Regions from separate parts of the Exiguobacterium sp. s5 genome, predicted to be linked through region 2. Evidence: a T-box and tRNA genes for the amino acid it is inferred to sense, from the RefSeq annotation. Region 2 holds a T-box; the other holds one or more tRNA genes.
What was found. A T-box is a leader RNA that pairs with one kind of tRNA and senses whether it is charged. The one in region 2 lies ahead of argS (arginine--tRNA ligase), so its partner is inferred to be a tRNA-Arg.

Region 1: it encodes a tRNA-Arg, which carries the amino acid that the T-box ahead of argS (arginine--tRNA ligase) is inferred to sense. The anticodon was not compared.

Annotation. Positions count from the first base shown of each region.
Region 1 covers NZ_JACSLK010000001.1:698,044-702,239, reverse strand. Annotated here, with positions in the region: gene KNP60_RS03705 (sugar-binding transcriptional regulator) at 1-116, opposite strand, end outside; gene KNP60_RS03700 (glutaredoxin family protein) at 229-486, opposite strand; gene KNP60_RS03695 (RNA polymerase factor sigma-54) at 488-1,633, opposite strand; tRNA gene KNP60_RS03690 (tRNA-Arg) at 1,757-1,829, shown strand; gene clpP (ATP-dependent Clp endopeptidase proteolytic subunit ClpP) at 1,981-2,556, shown strand; gene KNP60_RS03680 (MerR family transcriptional regulator) at 2,598-3,293, opposite strand; gene KNP60_RS03675 (hypothetical protein) at 3,351-3,791, opposite strand; gene KNP60_RS03670 (DUF2179 domain-containing protein) at 3,854-4,196, opposite strand, start outside.
Region 2 covers NZ_JACSLK010000004.1:299,724-303,919, forward strand. Annotated here, with positions in the region: gene KNP60_RS10600 (GGDEF domain-containing protein) at 1-1,110, opposite strand, end outside; T-box leader at 1,263-1,475, shown strand; gene argS (arginine--tRNA ligase) at 1,529-3,211, shown strand; gene KNP60_RS10610 (metallophosphoesterase family protein) at 3,249-3,827, opposite strand; gene KNP60_RS10615 (YajQ family cyclic di-GMP-binding protein) at 3,824-4,196, opposite strand, start outside.

The DNA.
Region 1 (4,196 bases), on a different contig from region 2:
GTCCGGCGGCCGATTGGCTGCATCAACCGGACGTAATGTAAGATGTCGTAACGATGTCGGAGCGTATCGAGCATGTCGGGAACGATTTGCTTCTGAACTTGAATCAGCTGCTGGATCATACTCATTCCCCCTCGACTTAAAGCGTGGACAACTTTTGTCCCACTTTTATATTTGCGTCCCACCGCTACGACTTCATCTTATCAATGACCTTTCCGTCTTGCAACCCCTTCAAACGTTTTTTTTCGATGTAAGCGTATACTTAACAAAATCTTCAACTTTACTGTCATCGTATCGCCCTTGACTAATGACGCGCCCCTCGTGTAAGACGACGGGGATCTCGAACAAGTACTTTGCCTCGAGTTCTTCGTTGCCCGTGATGTCGACCTGCTCGAGTTCGAACGGATAGTCTTCCATGAGCCATTCGAGCATGACGAGCGCCTCCTCGCAGAGCGAACAGTTGGCACGTCGGTATAATGTCAGCACCATGTCAGTCCCCTCCTTTCCATAGTTGTCGTTCCCGCTCCCGCGAGTTTCCAAAACCGAGCGCCTCCCGATAGTTCGCCACGGTCCGTCGTGTCACCGTATAGCCGAGCCGGGCCAACTCTCGCATGAGTGCGGCGTCACTCAAAGGTGACGTCTCTTGTTGAATCAGTTCGGCGAGCGCCTTCTTCACCATGAACGGCGATTGCCCATGATCCGTGGACCTGACGAAAAAGTGGCGCCACGCCATGACCCCGCCCTCGGTCGCCACATACTTTCCTTGGATGGCCCGTCCGACGGTCGACTCATGCTTGCCGATCCGTTCGGCGACTTCTTTCCGCGTCAACGGATGCAAGACGAGTTTGCCGTCGAGCCAGTCCACCTGACGTTCCGCGATGACCGTCCATACTGAATGAAGCGTCGCATTCCGCATCTCGAGCGTCTCGTGCCACCACTTCGCCTCGCGGTCGTCCCCGATCCGAGTCGCATCGAGCGTTGGGCTGAACCATGTCGTCACAAGCTCATCGTCACGCCGGACGACTTCGAGTTCCGGGATGATATGCTCGGTTCCTTCATATAATATTGGTGTTTTCGGTAACGTCGCCACGATACGGGTCACCCGGTCGAACTCGGCCACCGAGATGTCGAGTCGTCCCGGGATGTCATCAACGTTCGCGTCGAGCGCCTCGAACACGTCCAAGACGAGCGGGTCGTCATGTTCAATCGCATGCCGATATTGGCAGTCCCGCTCATTCTTCGCCCCGATCCCCGTCGGTTCTAAAAACAAGAGCGCCTGGCGTGCCGCCTCAATGTCCGCCACATCGACCTCGAAGCGATGGGCGAGCACGAAGTCACTATCAGGTAAGAGGCCGCGGTGGTCTAGCGCGAGGACGAGCCGCTTTTGAAGCATACGTTGGACCTCGTTCCCACTTCCTTCCTCGATCTGTTCGAACAGACGGGACTCGAATCCGCTCGCCGTGTCCTCCACCCATTCGACCGCGCCGCTGCCGATGGCGATGTTCGGGTTCCGCTTTGACAAGCGGCCAAGCTGAAAAGCGATCGCGGTCCGGTCTGCTTCGAGAACCGGCAGACGCCTGACCATGTCCTGGGTCAGTTGTTGCTTTTGAAGTTGCTGTTGTTCTTGGCGTTGCATCGGTCACACCCCTCTCGTTTCCTATTGTAGCGAAAGGCGGGAAAACGCGCTCAAAAAAAAGTGAGACGAACAGGATTGCTTTTTTAAAAAAACAAATGTATAATAAATCGTGTCAGAGAACATGCACCCGTAGCTCAGGGGATAGAGCACTGGTTTCCGGTGCCAGGTGTCGGGAGTTCGAATCTCTCCGGGTGTATCAAAGAAAGAGGTCAGGCAGATGCCTGGCCTCTTTTGTCGTTTTAGAATCGTCAAACCGTGGAATAGGTCAAAAACGATGACTATCGTTTGACCAACATTGACTATAGCGGTATGATATGTTTACAACCTACATAAAGGAGGCAGATTCAATGTTAATTCCAACAGTTATCGAACAAACAGGTCGCGGGGAACGCGCGTACGATATTTACTCACGCTTGCTCAAGGACCGCATCATCTTGCTCGGAAGTGCGATCGACGACAACGTCGCCAACTCGATCGTTGCCCAGCTCCTCTTCCTTGCAGCCGAGGACCCAGATAAGGACATCTCACTTTACATCAACAGCCCGGGTGGTTCGATCACTTCCGGAATGGCGATTTATGACACGATGAACTTCATCAAACCGAACGTGTCGACGATTTGTATCGGAATGGCCGCATCGATGGGTGCCTTCTTGCTCCAAGCCGGTGAAAAAGGCAAACGCTTCGCGCTTCCGAACGCGGAGATCATGATTCACCAACCGCTCGGCGGTACGCAAGGTCAAGCATCGGACATCAAGATCCATGCTGAACGCATCATCAAGATGCGCGAGAAATTGAACCAAATCATGGCCGACAACACAGGCCAGCCGCTTGAAGTCATCGAGCGCGACACAGAGCGCGACTACTTCATGTCAGCTGAACAAGCGAAAGACTACGGTCTCATCGACAAGGTCATGACGCGTTAATCCAAAAGCGCCTTTCCCAACTCCGGGAAAGGCGCTTCTTTTTATTGGACAGGTAACCAAATTTCAATCAAGTCGTCAGCTCCGTCTTGCCCATGAATGTAGCGCTCAAAATCGAGTGCATCCCGCAACGTTACATCCGGCAACGCTAGAAGTTGATTATACGTCGTGGGGATGGCCGGGATTCCGCCTTCGACCGTGGCGACAAGGTAACGTCCTGCCGACAGTTCAACCTGTCTTCCCTCTTCTCCTATGACAGGATCAGTCATCCCTGCTAGATAAGCTTCTTCTTTCGCTAAACAGACGCCATATGATTCGTCTGTCGTCAGCTCTGGTTGCAGTTTTTCCCAAACGAACGGGATTGTGGTGAGTTCGGATACATAGCCGTTCACGATTTTTGGCCGGTCCCACATCTCATAACGTACTTTCATTGAATCTCCCCCTGTTTGCATCCATTTGATTTGTTGCTCGACTTGTCGCAACGCCTCGATTTCGTGTTGGACCTCATCAAGTCTGCTGTCGAGTAACTCGCTCACACTTTCTGCCGTCTGAATTTGTTCGAGCGAGATACCCATTTGGCGTAGTAACTTGATTTCGTTCAGGCGTCTTATTTCTTCCATCCCGTATAACCGATACTGATTATCTAAACGAGTCGGTCGGACGAGTCCTTTCGCTTCATACCATTTGATTGCTTTAGTGGACAACCCCGTTAGATGGACCACTTTTCCGATTTGAATCATTGGCGTCCCCCCTTCTCGTTGATCATAAAGCCGCCCGTAGCGGACAGGTCAACTCTTTTATTCCTTGACCTCGACCCCGAACACATAGCGGCTGTCCCCACGCGGCCACTCCCCGCCCGTCTCAAACAAATAGACACCCGGTGCGTCTGGGACGACGGGTTCAGACCGCACGAGCTCCCCGTCGATGATTTGATGGAATGAGACGTTCGACGGCTCGGCATGGAACTCGACATCAATCTCGGCACCCGGCTCGACCGGTACGAGCTGCAAGTCGTCCGCTTCCGGCAACCCGTGGTCTTCACATACCGCCTCGCCCCCATTGGACCAGCAGAACGTCGACTGTTTCACTTCGGCCGTCACCGACCCGACCCGGACTGTCGGGAGCGGCGGTTTGATCGAGGACTCCGACTTCCAAAATGAGGTGGCCAACAACGCGCCGCCGACGAGAATCAACCCAACCACGACGATCCATAACCCTTTTCGTCTCAACTCGCTCATCTCCTTTGTTCTTGTATTCCCCGTTCCACGAAAAAACGACCCACTTCCGTGAGTCGTCCCGTTCATTTCGGGCGTCGGAGCCCTTTCATCATATAGCCGCCTTTAAAGTCGATCGGATCGAATGCGACGAGGAACGCTTTCGGCTCATACTCCTCGACCATTTGCCGCAAATCTTTCATCCGTGTCCGTGCCGCCAAGACGTCGAGACGATATCGGATGCCGTCACGTCCCTGACCTTGGTAGTGCGTCACACCATAACCGCTGTCGCGCATCTTTTGGATGAGCTCGGCCGGGAACTCTTGCGTGTGGACTTGGATCATGTTGTAGCCGATGGCAAGCTTACGCTCGACGTAACCGCCGACGAGAATCCCGAGCCCGAATCCGACCGCATAGACGATCATGCCG
Region 2 (4,196 bases):
GACGATTTCACGTTGGATGGTCGAGGGATACCCATAGACGTGTTCACCCGTCATGACGAGCCACGTGCGAATCCCTTCGATCTCCTCGGACCGAACCGAGATGAAACTATGATAGTCGTCGTCAAATTCGTTCGACAGTGGTGCGTCCCATTCGAAGCGCATCTCATATTCGACCGAGGCTTCGTTCGGATAAGCGTGATCGAGCAAATCGAACACGATGTGACGGTCAATCGGCTGACGCGTCTTCAAATCAAAGTACAGGGTACGGTCGAACAGTTTAAACTCGACGAACCCTTCGTCATAGTGATTGAGCCGCTCACATTGACTGAGAAACACTTCGATGGCTTGCGCCTCGCTCTGCGATAACGACACGGCTTCTTTTGCCTCATCATACTGTTCAATCAACGATTTAAAGGCGTCTTGCCGGCCTTTTTGGATGATGAGCCGCTTGATGAAGAACGTCAACGCGGCAGCGATGCTGCTGACGACGAGTAAATTCGTCTCCCGGAACAACGAGGCCGCCAAAATGAAGACGAGACTGACGATATACGTATAAAACGCGATGCTCAGAAAATCGCGGACCGGGATGTCGACGCGGAACCACCAACCGACTTGATACTTTTGCACGACCGTGTTCAAGATGATGGCCAGAATCAAACCGGCGAGCGGCAGGAACGAGTCTTGAGAATAGAAGCCGAGACCGGTCACACCACCAAGTGCCAAGTAAACACCGGCTGGGATGGCAATCTCCAAGAAAGACGTGATGGCGTTCCAAGGATACGTGAAGCGGAAGCGTCGAAGCGCGACGCGCGGTTTCAAGTTGACGAACTGGAAGACGAGGAGACCAATCTGATTGACGAAAAGCGCCGTCTCGAAATCAAAAAACAAGAAAATGATGAGGACGATACTTTCCGAAAACGTGAAGTAGACGCCTTTCCGTTCGATGGAGTCCATTTGAAAAATGATGACAAGGAGCGCGATCAAGATGAACGGCAACGGCTCGATGGCGGGTATGTTCAATACGCCTGTGGCGAACAAGGTGATCGTCGATATGAGTAAAACACTCCATATGCTCCAACCAAGGACGGACATCTTGCGAAAATGGTTCATGGTTCCCTCCTATGTGGGAAAATTCGATATGTATGGTAGGAGATTCGGCACAATCATGCCTGAGTCCTGCCTATTCATCATAATGGCGGAATTCTAGCATTGAGTCTATATGAAATATCCTCTATAATGAAATTGCTTTTCAACCACATAGACGAAAGTCGATGAAAAAGAGAGTAACGATCGTTCCGTCAACAAAGCGACCTAGGGATTGGTGAGAGCCTAGGCTGACAAACATCGCGAAACGCACTTTTGAGATGCTGCCCGAACCTTAGTAGGCGTAGCCGGGGGACCCCCGTTATCACCGATAAAGCGGTCTGCGTCAAGCAGGCAAGAAGAGTGGTACCGCGGGCCATCCCGTCTCTTTGCATCTGTGCAAAGGGCGTTTTTTTTTATGAAAATTTTATAAGGAGGAATTGTAATGAGTTATGAACGCAAATATGCGGAAGCCTTGTCCCGTGTCATCGGGGACGAGTTGACGCTCGACCAAATTGAAGCTCTAATTGAAAAACCAAAACATGAGGCACACGGGGACCTTGCTTTCCCTTGTTTCCAACTCGCGAAAGCCTACCGGAAAGCGCCGGTCATGATCGCGACTGATATCGCGAACGATTTGAACGATGAATTGTTCACAAAAGTCGAGGCGGCTGGACCATACGTGAACGTCTTCTTGAGCCGTGACGTCGTGTCACAAGAAATCATCAACATGGTGCTCGACGAAAAAGCGGACTATGCGACGCATGCGACCCGCAACGAGACAATCGTGACCGACTTCTCGTCACCGAACATCGCCAAACCGTTCTCGATGGGACACCTCCGTTCAACTGTAATCGGGAACGCCATTAACCAGATCGCCCGTAAAAACGGCTACGACGTCGTTGGGGTCAACCACCTTGGGGACTGGGGGACACAGTTTGGAAAACTGATGGTCGCCTATAAAAAATGGGGCAACGAGGAAGCGGTACGTGAGCATCCGATTGCCGAATTGTTGAAGCTTTACGTTCACTTCCATGAAGAGGCGAAGACGCAACCGGAACTTGAGGACGAAGGCCGTGCTTGGTTCAAGAAACTTGAAGACGGCAACGAAGAAGCGACTGAGCTATGGACATGGTTCCGTGACGAGTCGCTCAAAGAGTTCCAAAAAGTATACGACTTGCTCGGCGTCGAGTTCGACAGCTTCCACGGGGAGGCGTTCTACAACGACAAGATGGACCGCATCGTCGCCATGCTCGAAGAGAAGAACCTTCTCGTCGAAAGTGAAGGGGCGATGGTCGTCTCACTCGAAGACGAGAACTTGCCGCCATGCTTGATTAAAAAGAAAGATGGCGCGACGCTTTACGCAACACGTGACTTGGCAGCGGCCGTTTATCGTCATGAGACGTATAACTTCGTCCAAGCGAACTACGTCGTCGGCGGCGAACAGGCGCTTCACTTCAAGCAGTTGTTCTCGGTCCTCCGTAAACTCGGCTACGACTTCGTCGATGGCATGCATCACGTGCCGTTCGGTTTGATTTTGCAAGAAGGGAAAAAGATGTCGACACGAAAAGGTCGCATCGTCTTGCTCGAGGAAGTACTGAAAGAAGCAATCGAGAAAGCTCAAGGCAACATCGCCCAGAAGAACCCAGAACTTGCGAACGCGGACGACGTGGCACGTATGGTCGGTGTCGGCGCGGTCATCTTCCACGACTTGAAGAACGAGCGCATCAACAACATCGAGTTCGACCTCGACAGCATGCTCAAGTTTGAAGGCGAGACAGGCCCGTACGTGCAGTACACGAACGCGCGTGCGAACTCGCTCCTCCGTAAAGGCAACTACGACGGCTCGACATTCACGGGTGCGGATGACGACCACACGTGGGGCGTCGTGACGATGCTAAACGCGTTCCCACACGTGATCACACGTGCCCATGAGCGCCGTGAACCGTCGATCATCAGCCGTTACGTCCTCGACTTGGCGCAATCGTTCAACAAGTATTACGGCCATGTCCGTGTACTCGAAGAAGATGCTGGTAAACAGTCGCGTCTCGCCCTCGTCAAAGCGGTGACGATCGTATTGACAGAAGGACTCCGTCTGATCGGTGTTCAAGCTCCAGAAGAAATGTAAGCACAAATAAGGGACCCTTTTGAGGGGGTCCCTTTTCCTATGCCTTCATTCGTGTGACTGTCCGGGTTTTTGTATCGTACAAACACCATTCCCGGTCGAAGATGACGGCGCCGACGTTGATGACGTACCGTTTTTTCTTCAATGTGAACGGTTTCCCGATTTCCCAGGGAATCGAACGGCCTTTCCGGTAAATCCCCGGGATATGGCTGTGGCCGATAAAGACGAGCGGATACTTGCCTTTCTCGACGATCGGTTCCCAGTCCGGACTCCAGTTCACTTGATGGCCATGCAAGAACAACGCCTCATCGAGCGTCGTCTGTTCCGGTAATAATGAAATCCGCGTCTTAACTGGATGCGACACGACGAGCACCTCGTCAATCCGTTCTTCTTGATTGCCACGCAGACTCGGGAACGTGAGCAGCGCCTCGTAATCCGGATCGTACGTCACGACGTCGGACACTTCGTGGAACCGTTCGTTCCGTCGCTTTTTGCCAATGTGGCATTCATATAAATCGCCGAGGCAGAGGATATGCTCCGTCTCACGCCGGACCGACTCGAGGACGGCCTTCAAATCATCAAACGAACCGTGCGGGTCACTGATGATGGCGAGCTTCATCGGTAGTTCGTAAATTGGGCATCGACAGACAATTCGAGCTCACGGACGAGCTGCATGACGGCTTGGAGGTCATCGCGTGACTTGGCCGTCACACGGATTTGATCGTCTTGGATTTGCGACTTCACTTTCAATTTTGATTCTTTAATGGCGTTGTTGATTTTTTTCGCATCGTCTTTATCGATGCCGCTCTTCAACTTGACGCGCTGACGGACGGTGCCACCGAGGGCGCGCTCGATTTTTTGGTAGTCGAGGTTTTTCGTCGGCACGCCGCGCTTGATCAATTTCGAGATCATGACGTCCTTCAATTGCTCGAGCTTGTAGTCGTCATCCGATACGAGGACGAGGTCGCCGTTGTCGAGTGACATCTCA